2 regions of the Flaviflagellibacter deserti genome follow, and region 2 is predicted to be linked to the other one. Evidence: predicted binding sites of a transcription regulator. Region 2 holds the regulator's gene; the other holds the start of a gene.
What was found. The regulator PhoB, encoded in region 2, activates phosphate uptake and scavenging genes when phosphate is short. The targets are predictions, from matches to a motif close to TGTCATNNANCTGTCAT.
Positions count from the first base shown of each region.

Region 1: ACFPFW_RS03105 (YdcH family protein) is a predicted target of PhoB. The motif match lies at 3,087-3,103, and genes of this name have one in related genera.

Region 1 covers NZ_JBHSJF010000002.1:190,442-197,131, forward strand. Annotated here, with positions in the region: gene ACFPFW_RS03080 (ABC transporter transmembrane domain-containing protein) at 1-390, opposite strand, end outside; gene rpmE (50S ribosomal protein L31) at 573-803, shown strand; gene rcdA (protease adaptor protein RcdA) at 870-1,397, opposite strand; gene ACFPFW_RS03095 (DUF1192 domain-containing protein) at 1,708-1,905, opposite strand; gene ACFPFW_RS03100 (DUF1013 domain-containing protein) at 2,113-2,829, shown strand; gene ACFPFW_RS03105 (YdcH family protein) at 2,869-3,057, opposite strand; gene ACFPFW_RS03110 (YdcH family protein) at 3,252-3,464, shown strand; gene ACFPFW_RS03115 (inositol monophosphatase family protein) at 3,461-4,249, opposite strand; gene ACFPFW_RS03120 (tetratricopeptide repeat protein) at 4,285-5,286, opposite strand; gene ACFPFW_RS03125 (thiamine phosphate synthase) at 5,283-5,912, opposite strand; gene ACFPFW_RS03130 (Crp/Fnr family transcriptional regulator) at 5,970-6,599, opposite strand; gene ACFPFW_RS03135 (Crp/Fnr family transcriptional regulator) at 6,636-6,690, opposite strand, start outside.
Region 2 covers NZ_JBHSJF010000005.1:109,527-116,216, forward strand. Annotated here, with positions in the region: gene ACFPFW_RS05325 (aspartate aminotransferase family protein) at 1-153, opposite strand, end outside; gene ACFPFW_RS05330 (GcrA family cell cycle regulator) at 520-1,020, shown strand; gene phoB (phosphate regulon transcriptional regulator PhoB) at 1,099-1,800, opposite strand; gene phoU (phosphate signaling complex protein PhoU) at 1,808-2,527, opposite strand; gene ACFPFW_RS05345 (ATP-binding protein) at 2,613-3,893, opposite strand; gene ACFPFW_RS05350 (VTT domain-containing protein) at 4,064-6,181, shown strand; gene ACFPFW_RS05355 (endonuclease/exonuclease/phosphatase family protein) at 6,178-6,690, shown strand, end outside.

The DNA.
Region 1 (6,690 bases), on a different contig from region 2:
GACGAGCTCTCCGGCGCGCGCGTCGTCATAGAAACTCGGAGAGAGCTTGACGAGATGGGCGAAGACGGCTGCCCGGACATCCGCCACGACCCGCTCGCCCAGCGAGATGACGAGGTAGTAGCGGGAGGCACTGGCGAAGGCCAGGCCAGCCGCGATCGCGATCAGGGTTCCGAAATAGAGGTCGACGAGCGTGCGCTCCTCGGACGAGAAGCCGAAATCGATGATGCGGCGGATCGCGAGCGGCACGACGAGCGTCACCGCCGCTGCTGCGACCAGCGCGACGAAGGCAAGCGCGATCCGACCCTTGTGCTTCAGCGCGAAGGGAGCAAGGGCGAGAAGGGGACGGAAGCGCCGGCTTCCTGCGGGGGAGGCGGTTTCGGTCGTCGTCATGGCGTGCGGCGGACCATGGCGCGCACTTGATGCGATAGGCAAGACGTGTCGATACCGCGTGATTGCGGCGGATCGTCCGTACGAGCCTTGCGCGGGGCGGGCTCGTCCGATATAGGGGCGCCTTCAATTTCTCGAACAGCCGAGGGCGGGTTCATTCCGCGCCCGTGCCCGCGAGCGAAGCCATGAAAAGCGATATCCATCCCGACTACCATTTCATCAAGGTCGTGATGACCGATGGAACGGAATACATGACCCGGTCGACCTACGGCAAAGAGGGCGACGTCCTCCAGCTCGACATCGACCCGAAGACCCATCCGGCATGGACCGGCGGGACCGCCCAGCTTCTTGACCGCGCCGGCCGCGTGTCGAAGTTCGCGCAGCGCTTCGGTTCGATCGGCGCCGCCAAGCGTTGATCCCGGTTTCCGGACAATAAAAAGCCCCGCTTCGGCGGGGCTTTTTCGTTTCTGGTTCTGCCGGCCTCAGCCGTTGGAGGCGAAGGCCGTGCGCAGGAGCGCAAGCTGGTTGCCGATCGGGTTGTCGTGGTTGTCCACGGCCGGCTCCTTGATCTGGTTGTCGAGCATGATGACACGCTCCTGAAGGCGCTCGGTACGCGCCACGAGATCACGCAGGCGTTCGGGCAGGGCGGCGAACGTCTCCACCGGAACCGTGGAGCGGCCGGTCGACAGCTTGACCTTCTGCTTCTCCGCCAGCGCCTGCTCAGGGTTCATCTCGCCTTCGTTCGCGGCACGCTGGATCAGCAGCCAGGAGGCGATCTGCATCAGGCGTGTCGTCAGGCGCATGCTCTCGGTGGCATAGGCCAGAGCGGTGGTGCGGGCGAGCGCGCGGCTCTCCTCGCGGCCTTCGCCGTCGAGATAGCCTGCGGTCTCCTCGACCAGGCTCATGCCCTCGCGGAACAAGGTTCGGAAGCTCTCCGATGACAGCAGCTTCTGCCCGAAGGATACGAAGGCGCCGTCAGTGTCGTCGAGCCGATCGGAAGGTTCAGCCATAGCCTCGGTCCAGTACGAAAAACGATGAACGCGAGGCCCCCGCCTCTCGTTGCGCGACTGTGACCCGGAAGGGTCCCGAACGGAAGCCGAAATTTAACGAGTGGTAAACGGAGGGTGGGGCGGACCCTGGACGCCCGACCGAAAAAAGAGCCGCCAGGAGGGCGGCTCTAAGTCCATGACAGGGAGGCGTCAAAACAGAGCGGCGAACCGCCCGCATCCAGAGACTGGATGATTTACATAAATACAGTGGAAAGCTTAACGCTAGGTTAATTCAAAGCTGTCCACCGGTATTCGAGGCCTTCGACCTCCATCAACGACTGGCGAATATGCTATCCGCAGCAGCGCGTTGTGCGGTTTTCTGGTCGCGATTTCGTTCCAGGCGCGCGATTTCCTCGCGCAACAAAGAGATACGCTCGTCGATCTCTTCAATTGAAAAGACTGAGAGATCCTGTCCGATTTCATAGCCGCCGATGCGGCGCGGGCGGTCTTCCTCAATGGCGAAGCCCATCTTCCGGCCTCCTCCTTGTCCGTCGCAAGACCGTCATTGTAGCGCGCATGCGGCGCGACGGGGAGGGTGTCTATTTCCGCGCTTTCGCGCGTTCCTAATAAGGACGTTTGCGTCTGGCCGGAGCACGTCTTATATCTCTCGTCATTCCGGTCATCGTGAATAGACCATTGCTTCGCCCCGGCGGGCGGAGCGCAGAGGAGATTTGTCATGTCGAATGCGCCGCTGATGCCGAAGGCCACGGCTGTCTGGCTTGTCGACAACACGTCGCTTTCATTCTCGCAGATCGCCGACTTCTGCCATTTGCACGAGCTCGAGGTTAAAGCCATCGCCGATGGCGATGCGGCGCAGGGTATCCGCGGCATCGACCCGGTTTCGGGTGGCCAGCTGGCGCGCGATGAGTTGGAGCGCGGCGAGAGGGATCCGAGCTATCGGCTGAAGCTGCAGGAATCCAAGGTACGTCTGCCCGAGGTCAAGCGCCGCCAGGGACCGCGCTATACGCCGGTCTCCCGCCGTCAGGACCGCCCGAGCGCTATCCTCTGGCTGACCCGCAACCACCCGGAACTGAAGGACTCGCAGATCATGCGTCTCGTCGGCACGACGAAGACGACGATCGCGTCGATCCGCGACCGGACCCATTGGAACATCGCGACCCTGACGCCGCTTGATCCGGTGACGTTGGGTCTTTGCTCGCAGCTCGATCTCGACTTCGAGGTGAACCGCGCGGCCAAGAATGCGCCGCCCCGTCCTCCGGAGGAGGAAGGCCAGACGCTGCTGCCGGCCGATGTTACAACGGGTGGAGAAACGAGCCCGTTCGCGGACTTTGAGCGGCCCGAACGTCGCCGCGACGACGAAGAGAAGATCGACGTCGATTCGGTTTTCGCGAAGCTGAAGGGGCTGCCTCGCGGTGAGGAGGAAGAGCGCTAACCAGCGCTCTTTCCCCGTTATCGACTGATTGATTGCCGGTTAGTGGAGGGTCTGGCCCGACGCGGTGGTGCGCAGGCGGGTGATCTCGTCCTTCAACTTGAGCTTAAGCCGCTTGAGCTCGCTGATACGCGCGGCATCTACGCTGGGCTGGGCCTGTTCCTGCTCGATCTGCGATTCCAGCAGTTTGTGTTTCTGCTCGAGCGCTGAAAGATGCGATGCCACAGACATGCGGTGTCCTCCTGACCAGCTGGTTGACGACGACGAAACGATGACACGCTCGCCGCACGCTGTCGATTCGATCCCAAGAGGGTGGCGGACATTAGGCAGAGGCGTGGGGTCTTGATGAAGTCGATGCTGTCGCGATACTTGCACGTGCGAAGGCCAGCGGGCCGAGAGCGCGGCTTCAGGGGCACACGGGCCGAATGATCCAGGACAATGACGAAGACGGTCTGCTTCGCGCCGAACTTATGCGGCTCGAAGAGGAACATCGTGACCTGGATTCCGCGATCGAGGCGCTGGAGAAGCTCGGTACGGGAGACCGGCTGCAGATCCAGAGGCTAAAAAAGCGGAAGCTTTTTCTCAAGGATCGCATCGCGCATATAGAAGATGCGCTGACGCCGGACATCATCGCCTAGGCGCTTCTCAGCCTGTCGAAGAGTGCGCGGTGGATGGTTTCGTTGCCGGCGCAGAGATCTCCGCGCTCCAGCATCTCGTCGCGGCCGTCGAGATCGGAGACATAGCCACCGGCCTCGCGGATCAAGAGAATACCGGCCGCGATATCCCAGGCCTTGAGATTCCGCTCCCAAAAGCCGTCCAAGCGACCGGCCGCGACCCATGCGAGGTCGAGAGCGGCGGCGCCCATCCGCCGTATGCCGGCGACGTCGGCCTGCACCTTGCGAAGCTCGCGGCTGAACAGTTCGTGATCGCCCTTGCCTCGGTGCGGTACTCCGGTGCCGACGACACAATCGTTGAGCTTTATGCGCGCGGCGACGCGGATGCGGCGATCATTGAGGAATGCGCCCTGCCCACGCTCGGCCGTGAAGAGCTCGTCGGTGATCGGATTGAAGACGACGCCGGCGACGACTGTGCCGTTGCGCTCCAGCGCCACCGAGACCGCGAACTGCGGAATCCCGTGCAGAAAGTTGGTCGTGCCGTCGAGCGGATCGATGATGAAGCGCTGGCTTGGATCGCGCCCGATTATCTCGCCGCTCTCCTCGAGCAGGAAGCCGGCGTCCGGCCGTGCCTTGGAGAGTTCGGCGCGCAGCGTGTCCTCGGCGCGCTTGTCGGCGATCGAGACGAAGTCCGATGGTCCCTTCACCGAGACCTGAAGCTGCTCGACCTCGCCGAAGTCGCGCCGCATCCCGCGTCCGGCCTTGGTGACGGCCTGGACCATGACGTTCATCAACGGCGAGCGGGGCATTGCGACCTGAGGAAAGTTCGGGGGGAAGAGGGCGTCTACTGCCTGTCCGCCGCCGATGCGTCAAGGGCGGCCGAAAGCTGGCGGCGGAATTGCGTGGCAAGTCCGTCGGCTCGGGCGCGCTCCTCGGGCGTGAGCTTGGTCAGTTCCTCGTCGAGGAGACCGTCGCTGCGGCCATTGGCACGCGCGACCAGATGCCAGGCGGCGGCGCGGATGCGGTCTTCATCGAAGCCCCGTCCCGCCGAGTAGATCCTGGCCAGGCGGTTCATCGCGATGACATTGCCCTTGAGCGCCGCCCGCAGGAAAAGCTTTGCCGCGCGGCTCTCGTCCTTTTCGGTGCCGTCGCCATTGAAGACGGCAATGGCGTATTCCACAGCCGCATCGGGGTGGTTCTGGTTCGTCGCCAGCCCGAGAAGTCGTGTCGCTTCCTTGCGGTCCTCCGGAGTGTTGCTCTGGCGGAGCGACATCGCCAGCGCGTATTGAGCATCCGCATATCCGGCATCTGCCGCCTTGCGAAAATTCGCCGTGGCCGCCTTCACGTCATAGGGACGAACAGAGCCCTGGAGCTCAAGCAGACCGACATTGTACATGGCGATCGGGTCGCCCTTGTCGGCGGCCTGCTGGAAAAGATCGGCGGCGCCCTTTGGATCTTTCGGCGTACCGCTGCCTTCGAGTTTCAGCAAAGCAAGAGCGACCATCGAATTGTGGTCGCCATTATCCGCGCCGAGCTTGTACCACTCGACCGCCTTGGCCGGGTCCTTGTTGAAGCCGAGGCCATTCTCGTAGATCACGCCGATCAGGGTCATCGCCGGGGCCGGGTCTTCCTTCTTGCCGACCCGCTTCAGCGCCTCGTTCATGGCCGTCATATACTCGCCGCGCTGGAAGGCCGCGAAGGCGAGGTCGCCGGCGGGTACAGCCTCCTCCGAGCCCGTCATTTGATCCGGAGTGCTCAAAGGGACTTCGATCGGCGGCAGCTCCGGTTGCGCCGCATAGACCGGTGCGGCGACCAGCAGGGCCAAGAGCGGCAGGCACTGTTTCACGAGATGGCCTCGGCCTTCGCCAGTTCGTCCGCGGCGACTCGCACTGCGGCGGCGGGAGACTGCGTCCATACGAAGTGGCCTAGCGCGACGAAATCGGCGCCGGTCGCGGAAATCGGCGCAACGGCCTCTAGCGTCTCCGCCTGACCGACGCAGGGCGTAACGAAGATTTCCGCCCACCATTCGAGACGCTCGAGCGTCGCGTCGATCGGCGGGGTCTCGCCGCCCTTTCCGGGATCGCCGAAGAGGACGTAATCCGCGCCCGTCTCTCCGGCTGCCATTGCGGTATCACGGGTACGTAATCCTCCGATGCCGACAAGCTTTTCGGGCTTGAAGCGCGATGTCGCCTCGCGGCCGTTTCGCTCTCCGAGCGCATGCATGCCGTCAGCTCCGGATTTGCCGACGAGGTCGGGCGCGCCCTCGATCAGGGCCGCTGCTCCGGCGGCCTGGACCGTTTCGACCAGCGGCTTCAGCGCCTTCAGCAATGCGCGTTCATCCGCCGACGCTTCGACGCGCAGGATAACGGCTGCGATCTCGGCGGCGCCGAGCGCTCCGGACAATTGGGATGTGAGGTCGGTATCCGCGCCGATCGGCGGCGTAATCAACATGAGGCGGGGAGAATTGGACATCGTTGGCCTTCTAGCAAAGCGCGGTGGCGAAATGTAGGTGCCTGGCCTCTTCCGTCGTCAGAACGGTGAACGCGCCCGCTTTGCATTACGCTCCACATTGTCCTGCAGGCGCTGAACGATGAGGCGGATCAGATACCAGCCGAATTCCGGATTCTGATAGTAAAGCTGTTTCAGTTCGTATTCGCCGATGGACAGGAGCGCGCAATCCTCGGCGCAGACCGCTGTCTGCGTGCGCTCGCCTTCCTTGGTGAAAAAGGCGAATTCGCCAAATAGGCTGCCCTGCTGGATCTCGACGCCGATCTCGGGGAATGAAACGGTCCCGGTCGCGATGTAATAGAGGCGATCGGCGGCGTCGCCCTTGCGGAAGATCACCGCGCCCTTGCGGTGTTCCGAGACATGGGCGAACGGCATCAGCCAGTTCGCATCGACTTCCCCCTCGTCACCGGGCTTCATGTCCGCGATCAGTTTTCGCATCTGCCGCAGGCGGAAGACGTTCATCGGTAACTGGATCGCGTTCTGCAGCGCGTTGGGCCAGTAGCCTGCAGCCGCGGCCGCGATGATCGAGACGATATTGCTCGACGCGGCGAAACTCCGGAGCGGAATCATCGTGCGGGAGAAGCTGGACAGGAGGCTCAGCGCCATCGCTCCCCAGCCGAGATAGGGCAGGTATTTGAGTATGAGATCCATCGAACCGGAACGCGGAGGAAACAGAAGTACCTGCCGCTATTGTAAATTTCTTTCCGGTTCGTTGAGCAGGGTGGCCTTGCGAGAACGCTTT
Region 2 (6,690 bases):
GAGATGCGGATGGCAATGGCCGAGGGCATTCACCGCGATGCCGGCGCCGAAATCGAGATATCGCTCGCCTGTGACCGTGGTCAGCCACGCTCCTTCGCCATGCTCGAAAGCAAGGTCGGTACGCGCGAAGACGGGAAGCAAAGCGGAGCTCACGGGCGCCTCGGTAAAGTGTGGCCTAAAAAGCGCAGAGGCGCCGCCCAGCAGAGCGGCACCTCCGGAAAGCGCCGATTTTACGGGCCGACCGTGCAGTGTCAATGACGGCTAGAGCCCTGAGTTCTCAGGCGATGAATCGGAATGCGAGCAGAGTTTTCCCGACCTGTGGGGAAAACACCCCGTTCTCCTTTCGGACTCTTGCGGCCGAGTCAGCCGATCATGTAGTTTACCAATCGTTAAGCACGATATCTCGTGTGAGACGGAATTTCAGCTACTATGGACGGTATATCCGGTCCAGGCTTGGTGTTGAACCGGCTGGATCCACCCGTTCGGATTCCGCCTCGCCGATACAATGGAGCCGCGCTGATGAACTGGACGGATGAGCGTGTTGAGCTTCTCAAGAAGCTCTGGAGCGATGGGTTGAGCGCGAGCCAGATCGCTGCTGAACTCGGCGGTATCACGCGCAATGCTGTCATAGGCAAGGTTCACCGCCTCGGCCTTTCCGGTCGCGCCAAGGCTGTTCAAAGCACCGCTCCCCGCCCGCGCAAGCCTCGCGCGCCGTCGCATCCGTCGATGGTTTTCCGCACTGCCGGTGCGACCGCGCTGGCTCCGGTCCGCACGGTCGATCTCGACATCGAGCCGATCATCCAGCGCGCACCGCGCCCTATGCTGGAGCCGGTCTCCTGCGAGCGCGTGACCATCATGGATCTGCGCGAATGCATGTGCCGCTGGCCGATCGGCGACCCCGGCAGCGAGAGCTTCCGCTTCTGCGGAACCCGCTCCAATATGGGCTCGTCCTATTGCAGCTATCACGCGACCATCGCCTATCAGCCGGCGAGCGATCGCCGCCGCCGTGCGGTCGCCTGATCGCAGCGAGCAGAACCAAAAAATAGGCCGCGCGATGCGCGGCCTATTTAGTTCAGAAGAAGATATCAGCAGAAGGCATCAGCCCGCGCGGGCAAAGCGCTCGTCGAAGCTGTAGCCGGAGCCGCGCACTGTGCGGATCGGATCCTGGCGGCGGCCGCGATTGATCACCTTGCGCAGGCGACCGACGTGGACGTCCACCGTGCGTTCGTCGATATAGACATCGTGGCCCCAGACACCGTTGAGCAATTGCTCGCGGGAGAAGACGCGGCCGGGAGTCTGCATCAGGAATTCTAGGAGGCGGAACTCGGTCGGGCCGAGCTCCAGTTCGCGACCGCCGCGGCGGACACGGCGCGTTTCGCGATCAAGCTCGATATCGCCGGCCTTCAGTTGCGAAGCGATGTGATCCGGCTTGACGCGGCGCAGCAGGCTCCGCACGCGAGCGACCAATTCCGGCACCGAGAACGGCTTCACGACATAGTCGTCGGCGCCGGTGGCCAGACCACGCACGCGCTCGGTCTCTTCGCCGCGCGCGGTCAGCATGATGATCGGGAGACGTTCCGTCTCCGGCCGAGCGCGGAGGCGACGGCAGAGTTCAATGCCGGACAGGCCCGGCAGCATCCAGTCGAGCAGAACGAGATCCGGAACCCGTTCACGAAGCCTGGTTTCGGCCTCGTCACCGCGAGCGACGCTTTCGACGTCATAGCCTTCCGCTTCGAGATTGTACCGGAGGAGGAGCGTCAATGGCTCCTCGTCCTCCACGATCATGACCCGTGCGGACATCCTGTTCTCAATCCTCGCCGAACGAGATCGTCGTGGTGCTCGTCAGATCACCCTTCGGACGCTCGTCGATTAACGGCTCGCCGACCGCCAGATAGTGGATCGTCTCGGCGATGTTGGTGGCGTGATCGCCGATGCGCTCGATGTTCTTCGCGCAGAACAGGAGATGGGTGCAGAACCCGATATTGCGCGGGTCTTCCATCATGTAGGTCAGGAGTTCGCGGAACAGCGAGGTGTAGATCGCATCGATCTCGCCGTCGCGCTTCCAGACCTGGAGGGCGCGGGTCGCGTCACGGCGGGAATAGGCGTCCAGCACTTCCTTGAGCTGGCCGAGCACAAGTTCGCCCATGTGGTCGACGCCACCGGCAAGCTTCGGCGGCTGCAGCTGCCCCTCGAGGGCGACCACGCGCTTGGCGATGTTCTTGGCCAGATCGCCGATGCGCTCGAGATCGTTCGAGACACGAAGCGCGGCGACGACCTCGCGGAGGTCGACCGCCATCGGCTGGCGCTTGGCGATCGTGAGAACTGCCTTCTCCTCGACCGCGTGCTGCAGACTGTCGATGACGCGGTCGCGCTCGATGATCCGCTGGGCGGCGGCTAGGTCACGCGACAACAGCGCGGAAATCGATTCCCCGACCAGTTGCTCGGCGAGACCGCCCATCTCCGCGATCATCTCGCTGAGGGACTTCAGGTCCTCGTCGAACTCTTTCGAGGTGTGCTGTGTCATCATAGCGCCGGTTCCTCTAGTGCGGCCCTCTTAAGAGGGATCAATGACGCTTCGATGACATCGAGGGAAGCGCATTTCGCGCCTCCAGTCACTCATCGGCGCGGGTATTCAGAACTGCGGTAAACCGCGCCCCCCCTCCGGAAGGGCTTTCGATCAGGAGTCGACCGCGGTGGCGGGCCATGATGTGCTTGACGATGGCAAGCCCGAGACCCGTCCCTCCCTTCTCCCGACTCTCGCCGACATCGACGCGATAGAAGCGTTCGGTCAGGCGGGGCAGATGCTCCGGCGGAATGCCCGGCCCATAATCCTGCACGGAGATCCGGATCTCCGGTCCGGTTGCGGTGACCGAGACATCGACCCGCTTTCCCGACTGGCCGTATTTGATACCGTTCTCGACGAGGTTCTCGACGACGCGGATCAGTTCATCGCGGTCTCCCGGCACGGATACGGAAGTGCCCGGAAACGACGAACGGATTTCCACGCCGCGCTCGCCGGCCAGAGGCGAGAGACTGTCGACGACGCTGCGAACGATTTCGACGGGGTCGACCGGTGTCGACGGCCTCAAATGCTGCTTTTGCTCGATCCGAGACAGTGACAGCAGGTCGTCGACGAGACGCGACATGCGCGCGGCCTGGCTGCGCATGATGTCGAGGAAGCGCTCGCGCGCCGAAACGTCCGCCTTCGCAGGTCCTTGAAGAGTCTCGATGAAACCGAGCAGCGCGGCCAATGGCGTGCGCAATTCGTGACTCGCATTAGCGACGAAATCGACGCGCATGCGCTCCGCCCGGCGGAGATGCGTCAGGTCGTGCAGGACGAGGAGAACGAATTGCGGATTGCCTCGTTCGCGGTCTGCCTGATCCAGCCAGACAGGCCCGATCCGGGCTTCCAGCCAGCGGTCGACCGGCACGCGATCGGCATATTCCACCGTTCTCGCAGTACCGCCTGTGCCCACCGCACGGACTGCATCCAATATCTCCGGAACGCGCAGGGCGAAGGACACCGGATCACCGGTCCGCAGATTGCCGAAAACATCAATCGCGGGAGCGTTGAACTCATGCACGATGCCGCGAGCCGTCAGCAGGATCGCCGGCTCGTTCAATGCTTCGAGAAGAGCGACGGCCAACGGGTCGGCGTCACGTTCCGTCTGACTGACAGGCACTGTCGCGCGATCGTCCAGCGGGGTGAAGGCCGTGGCGAGCGGCACGGCGATGGCGCTGAGCGCGGCAATCCAGAGCGGAAGTAGCCCGAGGCCCCAGAGTGCCGCGAGCACGACCAGCGCCGCGCCAATAGCAATCCGGCCCCTTTTCAGGCGTCGCAGAAATACGCTTCCTTCCACTGCGTTCGCCTTGCCGTCCCAAACCAACGTCATGGCCGCTTCCTCGCTTTGCTGCGACAGGGGCACGGCCGCGTGACAGTGACATGACACCAGTATTTCCGCCATGTCACAAACGCTCAACTACTGTCGGGGCACCAATCCTTTTGGTCGGCACTTTCAGCGTCTTGCCGCGTTTAGGAACGTCGTTCCAGCGCGGAAGCCCGATGTCTGTATTTCAACAAGGTCGCAACGTCTGGCATGTCGAGAGAGCCCAGCGGGCATCGGTTCTGATCGACGGCGCGGCCTATTTCGGCGCGGTCCGCAGCGCGCTCAGGAAGGCGCGGAAGACGATCTTCATCATCGGCTGGGACATCAACAGCCGGGTCAGATTGGTCGGCGAGAGTGGCAAGGCCGATGATGGCCTTCCCGAGGAGCTCTGCCAGTTCCTCTGCGCGCTGGTCAAACGCCGGCCGGAGCTGACCATCAACATTCTGCTCTGGGACTTCTCGATCCTCTATTCCACCGAGCGAGAGATATTTCCATCCGTCAGCCTCGGTTGGAATATGCCGTCCTGCATCCGCCTTTGCCTTGACGACGCTCTTCCTCTCGGCTCTGCCCATCATCAGAAGCTGGTCGTGGTCGACGATTGCGTCGCATTCTCGGGCGGGCTCGACCTGACCGTCAGGCGTTGGGACACGAGCGATCACAGCTTCGACAATCCATTGAGGAAGGATGCGTCGGGAAGCTCCTATCGCCCGTTCCACGACGTCCAGATGCTGGTGAACGGCCCGGCGGCCCGGCGTATCGGAGAGCTTGCCCGCACCCGTTGGGAAAGAGCGACGTTCGAGCGCTTGCCCGACGTTCACCCGGAAGAGGAGTGCTGGCCCGAAGGAATCCAGGCGCATTTCCGCGATGTCGATATTGGCATCGCGCTGACCCAGCCGGTGTACGATGCCATCCCGGAAGTCCGGCAGGTAGAGCAGCTTTTTCTCGACGCGATCGACCGGGCCGAACGTCACATCTACATCGAGAACCAGTTCCTCACTCGCCTGCCGATTGCCGAGCGCATTACCGCGCGGATGCGCGAACGCCCGGAACTCGAAACCCTCATCGTCGCCCCGCACACCCACGAATCGTGGATCGAAGCCCGCACGATGCGGACGGGGCGGATCAACTTCCGTCGCTGCTTCGAGGAGGCCGGCGTCCAGGACCGTGTCCGGTTCTTCTATCCATCCGTGGAAACCGAGGCTGGGCAGATCGACACCATGGTCCATTCGAAGGTGATGGTAGTCGACGACCGTTTCCTGCGGGTCGGATCCGCCAATCTCAACAATCGGTCCATGGGTACTGACACCGAATGCGATCTTGCTCTCGAAGGCGAGACGCCCGAGGTCCGCGCGCAGATCGAAACTCTGCGCAACACGCTGATCGGCGAGCATTGCGGTGTTTCAGCTTCGGAGGTCGCCACCGCTATCGTGCGGGAGGGATCCATGCTTCGCGCCACCGAGATCCTGCAGGAGCGAGGCCACCGGATGCGGCCGATCGAGGACGGCGAACCCGACCCCTCCGACATTTCGCGCGGCATCAGCGCGGTCGCCGATCCCGAAAGGACGGTCGGGATTGAGGAATTCATCCATCACTTGGTCGGTGCGAAAGTGCCGTATCGTCAGGTCTCACATGTGTTTCAGGTCGCGCTGGGATGTCTCCTCGTCGTCGCGCTTACTCTGGCCTGGCGCTACACTCCGTTGTCGGAATGGACCGATCCGCGGACACTGCGCGATGCCGCCGAAACCCTTTCCGGAAGCTATTGGGCACCGCTTATCGTCATTGGCGTCTTCGTGGTCGCCGGGTTCGTCCTGTTCCCGGTGACGATCCTGATCGCCGTCACGGCGGGCGCGTTCGGCCCGGTTCTGGGCCTTGCCTATGCCGGCGCCGGCGCACTGGCGAGCGCCGCGGCTACTTATTTCATCGGCCTGAAGCTCGGACGGGACGCCCTCAGACGTCTGGTCGGGCCGCGGCTGAACCGGATATCGCGGAAGGTCTCCGACAAGGGCGTACTCGCCGTTGCCGCCGTGCGCCTCGTACCCGTCGCCCCGTTCACCGTCGTCAATCTCGCTGCGGGCGCAAGCGGAATAAGGGTCACCGACTTTCTCGCCGGCACGGCATTGGGACTCACGCCGGGCCTTATCGTGCTGTCGACGCTCGGTGACCAGGTTTTCCGGGTGCTTTCGGATCCCAGTGGTGCCGACATCGCTATGTTCCTCGTTCTGGCCATGGCCTGGATCGGCCTGTCCTTTGGCGCACAGGTCGCGATGACCAAGTTCCGGAAAACCCGCGCATGAAAAAACCCGCGGATGCCGTGCGGGTCCTGACATGGAATATCCACGGCGGCGTCGGGCCCGACCGGCGCTTCGATCTGCACCGCATCGTTGATCTCATCCGAGATTGGGAGGTGGACATCATCGCTCTGCAGGAAGTCGATTCCCGCAGGAGCCCGCGAGGCTCCTCCGCCTTTTCCTTCCTGCTCCAATCCCTTGGCGGACACGGCGTAGAGGCAAAATCGATCCTTGCCCGCGACGGCGAATACGGGCAGATGCTCATCAGCCGCTGGGCACCGGATCATACGGAAATTCACGACATCTCCGTCCCGCGCCGTGAACCGAGACGCGCCATCCACACCGGGATTTCGACCCCATACGGCCTGCTGCAGGTCACCGCGACGCATCTCGGCCTCAGTTTTCGGGAGAGGCGCTGGCAATCGACGAAGCTCTGCTCCATCGCTGGCAGGAGCACCGCGACGTCCGTCATCATGGGAGACTTCAACGACTGGCTTCGCGGCGGAGCGGTAAAA